Regions from separate parts of the Streptomyces sp. CA-179760 genome, predicted to be linked through region 2. Evidence: riboswitches for the same ligand, from Rfam matches in the RefSeq annotation. Region 2 holds a riboswitch; the other holds the start of a gene.
What was found. Region 2 has a riboswitch for cobalamin ahead of ACQEV8_RS07065 (ABC transporter substrate-binding protein). Riboswitches for the same ligand answer to the same signal wherever they lie in the genome.

Region 1: linked by a shared signal. The riboswitch ahead of cobN (cobaltochelatase subunit CobN) and the one ahead of ACQEV8_RS07065 (ABC transporter substrate-binding protein) in region 2 are both predicted to bind cobalamin.

Annotation. Positions count from the first base shown of each region.
Region 1 is NZ_JBNJLZ010000001.1:9,181,348-9,187,012, forward strand. It holds gene ACQEV8_RS41545 (HoxN/HupN/NixA family nickel/cobalt transporter) at 1-262, shown strand, start outside; gene ACQEV8_RS41550 (precorrin-2 C(20)-methyltransferase) at 285-1,775, opposite strand; gene ACQEV8_RS41555 (precorrin-8X methylmutase) at 1,772-2,443, opposite strand; gene cobG (precorrin-3B synthase) at 2,449-3,735, opposite strand; cobalamin riboswitch at 3,780-3,930, shown strand; gene cobN (cobaltochelatase subunit CobN) at 4,001-5,665, shown strand, end outside.
Region 2 is NZ_JBNJLZ010000001.1:1,613,361-1,619,025, forward strand. It holds gene ACQEV8_RS07060 (FecCD family ABC transporter permease) at 1-968, opposite strand, end outside; gene ACQEV8_RS07065 (ABC transporter substrate-binding protein) at 965-1,981, opposite strand; cobalamin riboswitch at 2,052-2,240, opposite strand; gene ACQEV8_RS07070 (CoA-binding protein) at 2,322-2,729, shown strand; gene ACQEV8_RS07075 (4-hydroxybenzoate 3-monooxygenase) at 2,767-3,990, shown strand; gene ACQEV8_RS07080 (ArsR/SmtB family transcription factor) at 3,992-4,351, opposite strand; gene ACQEV8_RS07085 (cation diffusion facilitator family transporter) at 4,413-5,441, shown strand; gene ACQEV8_RS07090 (YbaK/EbsC family protein) at 5,443-5,665, opposite strand, start outside.

The sequences.
Region 1 (5,665 bases), 7.6 Mb from region 2:
GGTCGAACTGCTCGGCCTGATCGCGGAGAAGGCGCATCTGCACGGCCCGTTCTGGGACTGGGTGTCCGGCCTGGACCTAAACGTCATCGGCTACGTCATCGTCGGGCTGTTCTTCGCCACCTGGGCCGTGGCCCTGGTGGTGTGGAAGGTCGCCCGCATCGAGGAGAAGTGGACGGCGGGCCTGGCGCAGACCACCCACGCCTCCAGCCCGGCATCCGCCTCTGCCCTCTCCTCGGCCGCTGTCCCGGCCGAGGAGGGCTGACCCGCGGCGCCGCCGCCCACGCTCACGCCTCCGGATACCGCCGAGGCGTCCAGACGATCTCCTCGCCGTCCCCGCGCCGCACGGCCCGCGTCTGCGAGGACCCGACCAGCAGGATCGTGCGCATGTCGACCTCGGCCGGGTCCAGGTCGGCCAGCCGCACGATCCGGACCCGCTCGCCCGAGCCGCCCACGTCCCGCGCCACCACCACCGGGGTGTCCGGTGCCCGGTGCTCCAGCAACAGCTCACGGGCCTTGCCCACCTGCCAGGTACGGCTGCGGGAACCGGGGTTGTACAGGGCGAGCACCAGATCCGCCGAGGCCGCTGCCCGCAGCCGTTCCTCGACGACCTCCCAGGGCTTCAGCCGGTCGGAGAGGGAGATCGTGGCGTAGTCGTGCCCGAGCGGTGCGCCCGCGCGGGCCGCTGCCGCGCTGGCCGCGGTCACCCCTGGCAGCACCCGCACCGGTACGTCCGCGTACTCCTTCAGCGACGCGACCTCCAGAACGGCCGTCGCCATGGCGAAGACGCCCGGGTCGCCGCCCGAGACGACCGCGACCCGTCGCCCGCGCCGGGCCAGATCGAGGGCGAACTCGGCGCGCTCCGACTCGACCCGGTTGTCCGAACCGTGCCGGATCTGACCGGGGCGCCGCGGCACCCGGTCGAGGTAGGTCGTGTAGCCGACCAGGTCGTCGGCGGCGGCCAGCGCACCCCGCGTCTCGGGCGTCAGCCACAGCGGTCCGGCGGGCCCGGTGCCGACCACCACGACCTCGCCCCGCTCCCGGGCCTCGGGCCGCTCGGCGTCGACCTGGCTGGGCAGCACGGCCACCGAGAAGTACGGCACCGACTCCGGGTCCACGTCCGCCAGTTCGGCGAGCCGCTCCCCGGCCATGGTGGCCCGCTCGACATAGCGGGCCTCGCCGAGCCGCCCCGAACTCTCCAGCGCGCCGCGCACCTTGGAGAAGGTCCGCCCCAGCTTCATCACCACGGCCACATCGGTCGCGGCGAGCCGCGCGGTCAGCTCCTCCTCGGGCAGCGTGCCCGGCAGGATGGTCAGCACTTCCTCGCCCTCGGCGAGCGGGGTGCCCAGCCGGGCGGCGGCCGCGGACACGGACGTGACACCGGGGATGACCTCGGTGTCGTAGCGGTCGACCAGCCGCTTGTGCATGTGCATGTAGGAGCCGTAGAACATCGGATCGCCCTCGGCGAGGACCGCGACCGTGCGCCCGGCGTCGAGGTGCGCGGCCAGCCGGACCGACGCCTCCGCGTAGAACTCCTCCATCGCGCCCTTGTAGCCGCCGGGGTGGTCGGTGGTCTCGGTCGTGACCGGGTAGACCAGCCGCTCCTCGACGTGGTCGGCGCGGATGTGCTTCGCCGCGATCGAGCGGGCGATGGAACGTCCGTGGCGCGCACTGTGGTACGCGATCACGTCCGCCTCGGCGATGGCCTCCACGGCCCGTACGGTCATCAGGGACGGGTCACCGGGGCCGAGCCCCACCCCGTACAGCTTGCCGCTCACTCTTCCTCACTCGCGATCGCGTTGAGCGCGGCGGCCGCGATGGCGCTGCCCCCGCGACGGCCGCGCACGACCAGGTACTCCAGGCCCGAAGGGTGCGCGGCCAGGGCGTCCTTGGACTCGGCGGCGCCGACGAAACCGACCGGGACACCGATGACGGCGGCCGGCCGGGGCGCCCCCTCGTCGATCATCTCCAGCAGCCGGAACAGGGCGGTGGGCGCGTTGCCGACGGCGACCACCGAGCCCTCCAGCCGGTCCCGCCACAGCTCCATCGCGGCGGCGCTGCGCGTGGTGCCCAGCTTCGCCGCCAGCTCCGGCACGGACGGGTCGGAGAGCGTGCACAGCACGTCGTTGCCGGCGGGCAGCCGCTTGCGCGTCACGCCGCTGGCCACCATCTGCACGTCGGTGAAGATGGGCGCGCCGGAGCGCAGGGCCTCGCGGGCACGGGCCACGACGCCCGGGGAGTAGGCCAGGTCCCGTACGAGGTCGACCATCCCGCAGGCGTGGATCATCCGGACCGTGACCTGGCTGACGTCGGCGGGAAGGGCCGCGAGGTCCGCCTCCGCGCGGATGGTGGCGAAGGACTGGCGGTAGATGGCCGGGCCGTCCTTCTCGTAGTCGTACGTGGTCACGGTGTTCTTCTCGCTGCCTTCGGTCGTCGTGGTCGTCATAGGGGTCATGAGGTGATCGCCGCCAGGGCGGTGGCGAGTCGGGCGGGGACGTCCATCGAGGCGGTTCGGGGTTCCTGACCGCTCACGGCGGTGGAGAGCAGATAGCCGCCGCCCGGAGCGGAGACCACGTCGACGCGGTCGCCCCGGGGGTGTCCGCAGCGGCGTTCGCACCCCGACCAGTACAAGGGGAGGCCGCTCGGCCCGATCGCGTCGAGAGCCTCGGCCGCGTCGGTCCGTACGTCGGCCCGCGACTTGGCGCATCCGGGACTGCCGATGCAGGCACCGACCCGGAGCCAGGGGGAGCCGGGGTCGGTGACCAGGCCGGTGGCGGCGAGGCGGGTGAGGGACTGGTCCGGGTCTGTCCTCTGTGTGGGAAGAACCACACCGCGCCACGGAGTGAGACGCAGTTCACCGTCGGCGACGTGCGTCAGTTCCCGCCACTGGTGCGCCGACAGCCGTCCCAGAGGAACATGCACGGAGAGGCCGGCGCCGAGGACTCCCGGGGGCGGACCTGGCGTCCGGCCGGTCTCCCGGTCCCGCCGCTCGTGATCGATGCGGTCGGCCCGCAGCCGCAGGCCGACCGCATCGAGCAACTCATCGCCGGAAAGGGGTAGTTCGTCCACGCGCCAGCCGCGTGCACCGCTCGTCCGCGCCGCCTCCAGGAAGGTCTCCGCGGCCGCCAGAGCGGCCCGGGCCGCTTCCTCGGCGCCGACGTGCAGCGCTTCCCCGGCCGCTCCGAGCGCGAGTTCCGCGCCGCCGCCCACCGTCGCCCGTACCGTCACGTCGGCACCGAGTCCGGCCACGTCCCCGCGTCCGTCGTCGAGCGCGAACAGGAAACGCCCCGACAGGGCTTGTGCCGCCTCGCTCGCGCACAGCGCCGCGTCGAGGGCCGTCAGCCAGGGGCGTACGTCCAGCACGCCCTGCCCGTCGAGACCGGACAGGGGCGAGGCCACGATGTTGCGTACCCGCTCGTGCCCGCGCGAGGGCAGCAGCCCGGCCGCGTCCAGCAACTCGGCCAGCTCCCCGGCGCTTCCGTCCGGCAGACCGCGCAGTTGCGCGTTGCCGCGCGAGGTCAGATGCAGGTCTCCGTCGCCCAGCCGTTCGGCCACGTCCACGAGCGTCTCCGCCTGCGCAACGGTCAGCACACCACCGGGAATCCGGACGCGAGCGAGCGCTCCGTCGTCCGCCGCGTGCAGCCGCAGCGTCCCCGGACAGGCGTCATCGCGGTCTGGTGGGACCGCTGTGGCCTGGGGCGATGAGCGCGGGGCAGCCGTGGACATGGCGGCGAGCATACCTACCATCACACCTGGTGTATGCCGTGCCCTCTTCCCCTGGCACTTACTATGATCGCGGCGGATCATCCGGTCCGCCATCGCCACGACGGCGACAGGGGAGGAAGCCGGTGCGAGTCCGGCGCGGTCCCGCCACTGTGAGTCCGGCCCATGCGGCCGGGCGAGTCAGGAACTCCCTTCCCCGAAAGCTCGGCCTCGCCCGAGCAGGGGAGACCCCATTTCGAACCACCCGGGGCGCGGACACCCCGAGGAAGGCCGACGCCGCATGCTGCATTCATCCGGGCGCATCCTGCTCCTGTCGACGTCCGACACCGATCTGCTGAGCGCCCGCGCGGCCGCGGGTCCGGTGTCCTACCGCTTCGCCAACCCCTCCCGTCTCGCCCTCGACGACCTCCCCGGCCTTCTCGACGGTGTCGACCTGGTCGTCGTACGCCTCCTCGGCGGCATCCGGGCCTGGCAGGACGGCCTCGACCTGCTCCAGGCCGACGGCCGCCCGGTGGTCGTGCTCACCGGGGAACAGGCTCCGGACGCCCAGCTGATGGAAGCCTCCACCGTCCCCGTCGGCATCGCCGCCGAGGCACACGCCTACCTCGCCCACGGCGGCCCGGCCAACCTGGAGCAGCTGGCCCGCTTCCTCTCCGACACGGTCCTGCTGACCGGCCACGGCTTCGAGGCACCGGCGGCGGCACCCAGCTGGGGACCGCTGGAGCGCACGCCCCGCGACGGCGCCGACGGTCCGGTCGTCGCCGTGCTCTACTACCGGGCCCACCACATGAGCGGCAACACCGCCTTCGTCGCCGCCCTGTGCGACGCCATCGAGGACGGGGGCGGCCGGGCCCTGCCCCTGTACGTCGCCTCCCTGCGCGCCCCCGAGCCCGAGCTGATCGAGGAGCTCCGCTCCGCCGACGTGATCATCACCACGGTCCTCGCCGCCGGCGGCACCAAGCCCGCCCAGGCGTCGGCCGGCGGCGACGACGAGTCCTGGGACGCCGGCGCGCTCACCAAGCTGGACGTCCCGATCCTCCAGGCCCTGTGCCTCACGGGTTCGCGTGCCGCCTGGGAGGAGAACGACGAGGGTGTCTCCCCGCTCGACGCGGCCAGCCAGATCGCCGTCCCCGAGTTCGACGGCCGCCTCATCACCGTCCCGTTCTCCTTCAAGGAGATCGACGAGGACGGCCTCCCGGCCTACATCGCCGACCCCGAGCGCGCGGCCCGCGTCGCCGGAATCGCCGTGCGCCACGCCCGGCTCCGCCACATCCGGCCCGCCGACAAGCGCCTCGCGCTGGTCCTCTCCGCCTACCCGACCAAGCACTCCCGCATCGGCAACGCGGTCGGCCTCGACACCCCCGCCAGCGCGGTGGCCCTGCTGCGGCGACTGCGCGAGGAGGGCTACGACTTCGGCACGGACGCCGAGGTGCCGGGCCTGGCCTCCGGCGACGGCGACGAGCTGATCCGCGCGCTGATCGAGGCGGGCGGCCACGACCAGGACTGGCTCACCGAGGAGCAGCTGACCCGCAACCCGGTCCGAATCCCGGCGGCCGACTACCGCCGCTGGTACGCCACACTCCCCGGGGAACTGCGCTCGGCGGTGGAGGAGCACTGGGGTCCGGCGCCGGGAGAGATGTTCGTCGACCGCAGCCGCAACCCGGAGGGCGACATCGTCCTCGCGGCCCTCCGCTTCGGCAACCTGCTGATCCTGATCCAGCCCCCGCGCGGCTTCGGCGAGAACCCCATCGCCATCTACCACGACCCGGACCTCCCGCCGTCCCACCACTACCTGGCCGCCTACCGCTGGATCGCCGCCCGTGCCGAGGACGGCGGCTTCGGCGCCGACGCGATGATCCACCTCGGCAAGCACGGCAACCTGGAGTGGCTGCCCGGCAAGAACGCCGGCCTGTCCGCCGCCTGCGGCCCCGACGCCGCCCTCGGC
Region 2 (5,665 bases):
ACCCCGATCAGCGATGTCACGACCCCCACCGGCACCTCCTGCGGATCCAGGACCGTCCGGGCCAGGGTGTCGACCCAGACCAGGAACACCGCGCCGGCGAGGGCGGTGACCGGCAGCAGCCGGGCGTGCCCGGGTCCGGTCAGCGCCCGGGCGGCGTGCGGCAGGACCAGCCCGACGAAGCCGATCGCCCCGGCGGAGCTGACCAGGGCGGCCGTGAGCAGGGCCGTGACGCACAGCAGCACCAGGCGGGTGCGGGCCACGGACACCCCGAGCGCGGCCGCCGCGTCCTGCCCGAAGGAGAAGGCGTCGAGGGTACGGGCGTATGACAGGCACACCACCAGCGCCACGGCCAGGACGGCGAAGCACAGCCATACGTCGGTCCAGCCGGCCCCGCCGAGTGAGCCCAGGAGCCAGAACAGCACGCCCCGGGTCGTCTCGGCGTCGGCGGCGGTCAGCACCACGAAGGAGGTGAGCGCGGAGAAGAGCTGCATGGCGGCGACGCCCGCGAGGACGACCCGGTCGGTCGTGTCGCCGAGGGTGTGACTGAGCAGCAGGACCAGGGCGAAGGAGACCAGGGCGCCGAGGAACGCGCCCGCGGACACCGAGACGGCACCGCCGCCCACGCCCAGCACGACGATGACGACCGCGCCGGTGGAGGCGCCCGAGGACACCCCGAGCACGAACGGATCGGCGAGCGGGTTGCGCAGCAGCGACTGCATCACCGCCCCGCACACGGCGAGTCCCGCCCCGCACACGGCCGCGAGCAGGGTGCGCGGCAGCCGCAGCTGCCAGACGATCCCGTCCCGGATCGGCGTCAGGTCTGAGCTTCCGATCCCGAGGTGGGACGCGACGACGGACCACACGTCCCCGACCCGGAGGTCGGCCGGTCCGATGGTGATCGCCAGGGCCACGGAGACCACCAGCAGCAAGGCACCCCCAAGGCCGAGGGCCGGTCCGCGGAGGGTCACTTCACGAGCCCGAACTCACGCAGTCCGGCCGCGACCTTCTCCACACCCTCGACCGTGCGGATGGTCGGGTTCATGGCCTGCCCACTGAGCAGCACATACCGCTTGTGCTTGACCGCGTCCATGTTCTTGGTGACCGGGTTGGACTCCAGGAAGGCGATCTTACGCTTCGCCGACTCGGCGGTCTCCGAGTCGCGGGTCAGGTCACCGATGACGAGGACGTCGGGGTTACGGTCGGCGACCGTCTCCCAGTTGACCTGGGGCCACTCCTCGTGGGTGTCGTCGAAGACGTTCTTCGCGCCGAGGGCGCGGGTCATGATGCCGGGCGCTCCGCAGCAGCCGGCCAGGTAGGGCGACTCGGAGTTGGCGAACCAGTACAACAGTGAGACGCCGGAGGCGTCGACGCCCCGCGCGGCCTTCTTCATCCGCTGCTGGAGGGAGGCCACGAGCTTGTCGCCGCGGTCCTTCACTCCGAACACGGTGGCGAGGTCCCGCACCTCGCCGTAGACGGCGTCGATGCCCAGCGCCTTGTCGCGCTTGCCGTCACCGCCGCCCGAGTTGTCCTTGCCGGCGCAGTCGGACGGGGAGACGTACGTGGGCACGCCGAGCTTCTCGAACTGGTCGCGGGTGGCGACGCCGCCCTTGCCGAGGGTGGAGACGAAGGACGCGGCGACGAAGTCGGGCTCGGAGTCAAGGACGCGCTCGAAGGAGGGGTTGTTCTCGGCGATGCGCGGCACCTTCGCGTTGGCCTTCTCCAGCCCCTTCATCACGGGGTCGGTCCAGGTGGCCGTGCCCGCCATTCGGTCGGCGAGGCCGAGGGAGAGCAGGATCTCGGTGGTGCCCTGGTTGAGGGAGACGGCGTGCCGGGGCGCCTTGTCGACTCGGACCTTCCGGCCACCGTTGTCGAGCGTGACGACGGCTTTCGTGGTGGTGGGCTTCGAGCCCCCGCAGCCGGTCATGAGCAGGGAGCCGGCCGCGAGCAGGACGGCGGCGCGGGCAGGTCGGGCGAGGGGCAAGGAAACCAGTCCTCAGACGTCGAGGGCCCGATCGCGGAGCCCGGTCGTACGGTGCTCCCCCACCGCCGGCCGGCCGCGGGGGCTGCCAGCAGGTCTTCGGACTCGGGTTCACCCGGTGCGGGGCGCCTTCCCGTACGACATCGAGCCGTTCAGTGGCCGCGGCCCCGCCCGTCCCCCTCACCGCTGCGCGTCAGTTCCGGATTCGCACCGGATTCCCTGACCCACGTACATGGGTTCGACTGGCCTCGGCAAGCTATCACGGTGGCCATCGGGGAATCACCCCGCGCCCCGCGTCGTTGGCCGGACAGCAGCTCTTCCACGACTCCCGAGGAGGCCGCCGGTGTACGGCGACGACGCAACGGTCCGCAGGATCCTCACCGAGCTCGGCGACACCTGGGCCGTGGTCGGCCTGTCGTCGAACCGGCAGCGCGCGGCGTACGGCGTCGCCGCGGTGCTCCAGCGGTACGGCAAACGCGTCGTGCCCGTGCACCCCAAGGCGGAGACCGTGCACGGCGAGCAGGGGTACGCGAGTCTGGCGGACATCCCCTTCGACGTGGACGTCGTGGACGTGTTCGTGAACAGCGACCTCGCCGGTGCGGTCGCGGACGAGGCGGTCGCCAAGGGCGCGGGGGCGGTGTGGTTCCAGCTCGGCGTCGTCGACGAGCCGGCGCACGACCGCACCCGGGCCGCGGGCCTGGAGATGGTGATGGACCGCTGTCCCGCGATCGAGATCCCGCGGGTCGGGTGACGTTCACGTCCGACGCCCCCGCTCCCATAATGAGCGCATGACCCACGCCTCCCCGCCCGCGGACTCAGATTCCCCCCGCCGTTTCCCGGTCGTCGTCGTGGGCGCCGGTCCCGCCGGGCTGACCATCGGCAACATCCTGCGGGCCGCCTCCGTGGACTGTCTGGTGCTGGAGACCGAGACCCGGGAGTTCATCGAACAGCGGCCCAGGGCCGGGATCATCGAGGAGTGGGCAGTACGGGGACTGGAGAAACGGGGCCTCGCCCGGAGGCTGCTGGACCGCGCGGAGCTGCACACCGCGTGCGAGTTCCGCTTCGACGGAGAGCGGTACCGGTTCCACTACGGCGAGATGACGGGCAGTCACCACTTCGTCTACCCGCAGCCGTTGCTGGTGACGGACCTGGTGCGCGAGTACGCCGACGTGCGCGGCGGGGAGATCCGCTTCGGGGTCCGCGACGTGGAGCTGCACGACCTCGACACCGACCGGCCGTCCGTGTCGTACACCTGCCCCGACACGGGTGAACAGCGGGTCGTGCACTGCGACTTCGTGGCCGGCTGCGACGGGGCGCGCGGAGTGACGAGGGCGTCGCTGCCGCCGGATCGGGTCCGGGTCGCGCGGCACGACTACGGCATCGGCTGGCTGGCGCTGCTCGCCGAGGCGCCGCCGTCCGCCGACTGCGTGCTGTTCGGCTGCCACGAGAACGGCTTCGCGGGGCAGATGCCCCGCAGCCCGGAGGTGACCCGCTATTACCTCCAGTGCCCGCCGGGTGACGACCCGGAGAACTGGCCGCACGAGCGCGTCTGGGCGGAGCTGCGGCAGCGGCTCGGGGCGGCCGGCGTGCCGCCGCTGACGGAGGGGCGGCTGATCGAGAAGCGCGTGCTGGACATGCACGACTACGTGGTCGAGCCGATGGTGCACGGCCGGCTCCACCTCGCGGGCGACGCGGCCCATCTGGTCGCCCCCATCGCGGCCAAGGGCATGAACCTCGCCCTGCACGACGCCTTCCTGCTCGGCGACGCCCTGGTGGCCCGCCTGACCACGGGTGACGAGAGCCCTCTGGCCGGTTACGCGCAGGCGTGCCTGCGGCGCGTGTGGGACTACCAGGAGTTCTCGCAGTGGCTTTCCGAGGTGTACCACGGCACGGCGGCGGGCGACCCGTTCCGCGCGGGCACCACGCTCGCCCGGCTGCGCCGCCTGTTCACCTCACCCACGGCGGCCGCGGCCTTCGCCGAGCAGTATCTGGGGACAGCCGCGCGGTACTGACTCAGTCGTGCGGGGGACGGTCGCTGAGACGGTGGTCGGCCACGTTCAGCGCCTCGTCCACCAGCCGGCGCAGATGGCCGTCACGGAGTGAGTAGATCACCCGGCGGCCCTCTTTGCGCGTGTTCACCAGACCCGCGAGGCGCAATCGCGCCAGGTGCTGGCTGACGGCGGGCCGGGCCGCCCCGCACTCCTCCGTGAGGGTCGTGACGTCGGCCTCCGACCTGGTCAGTGCGTGCAGCAGGGCGAGGCGGGTCCGGTCCCCCAGGAGGGCGAGGAGTTCGGCGGCGAGCGCGAACTGTTCCTCGCCGGGGCTGCGCGGGTGCGCATCGTGCGCAGGTGACAGGTGCATGCGTGCGCTCATACGCACATAATGGCGCTGTGGGCGTGTGCACGTCCACTCCCGCGCACCGGAAGGGACCCACGTGAGCGACCGGCACGAGCACTCCCACCCTCACCACCACCGGCACGGCGTGCGCCACCGGCTGTCCCACCTCCTCACCCCCCACTCCCACGAGACGGCCGACAAGGTCGACCCGGCCCTGGAGTCCTCGGCTCGTGGGATGCGGGCGCTGTGGGTCTCGCTCGCGGTGCTCGGTGTGACGGCTCTGGCCCAGGCGCTCGTGGTGGCCGTCTCCGGCTCGGTGGCGCTGCTCGGCGACACCGTGCACAACACCGCGGACGCGCTGACCGCCGTACCGCTCGGGATCGCCTTCGTGCTGGGCCGGCGCGCGGCCACCCGCCGCTTCACCTACGGCTACGGCCGGGCCGAGGACCTGGCGGGGCTCGTGATCGTGCTGACGATCGCCGCGTCCGCCGCCTTCGCGGGGTGGACGGCGATCGACCGCCTCCTCGACCCACGTCCGGTCCAGCAGGTTCCGGCGGTCGCCGTGGCGGCCCTCGTCGGGTTCGCGGGCAACGAGTGGGTGGCCCGCTACCGCATCCGGGTGGGCCGCGCGATCGGCTCGGCCGCGCTGGTCGCCGACGGACTGCACGCCCGCACCGACGGCTTCACCTCACTGGCCGTGCTGCTGGGTGCCGGCGGCTCGGCCCTGGGCTGGCACCTGGCGGACCCGATCGTGGGGTTGGCTATCACGGCGGCGATCGCGCTGGTGCTGCGGGACGCGGCGCGTGAGGTGTTCCGGCGAGTCATGGACGCGGTCGACCCGGCCCTGGTGGACCGGGCCGAAGCCGCCCTGACCGAGGTCCCCGGGGTGCGCGCGGTGGGCGAACTGCGGCTGCGCTGGATCGGGCACCGGCTGCGCGCCGAGGTCGCGGTGGTGGTGGACGGCGCCGTGACGGTCCGTGAGGCCCACCGCATCGCGGTCGACGCCGAACACGCGCTGCTGCACGCCGTGCCCCGCCTCACCGCCGCCCTGGTCCACGCCGACCCGGAGCCGGTCCCGGGTGAGGCCGACCCGCATCTCGCGCTGGCCCACCACACGCCGGCGTAGCTCAGGAGATCCCGAGCCCCTCCAGCACCACGGCACCCGGCAGTTCCGCGAACGCCTTGCCCGGGACCAGCAGCTTGCCGCGCCGCCGGCCGCTGCCGACCAGCACGTACGGCAGGTCGACGACGGCCGCGTCCACCAGCACGGGCCAGTTGCCCGGCAGTCCGACCGGGGTGATGCCGCCGTACTCCATGCCGGTCTCGCCGGTCGCCGTGTCCATACCGGCG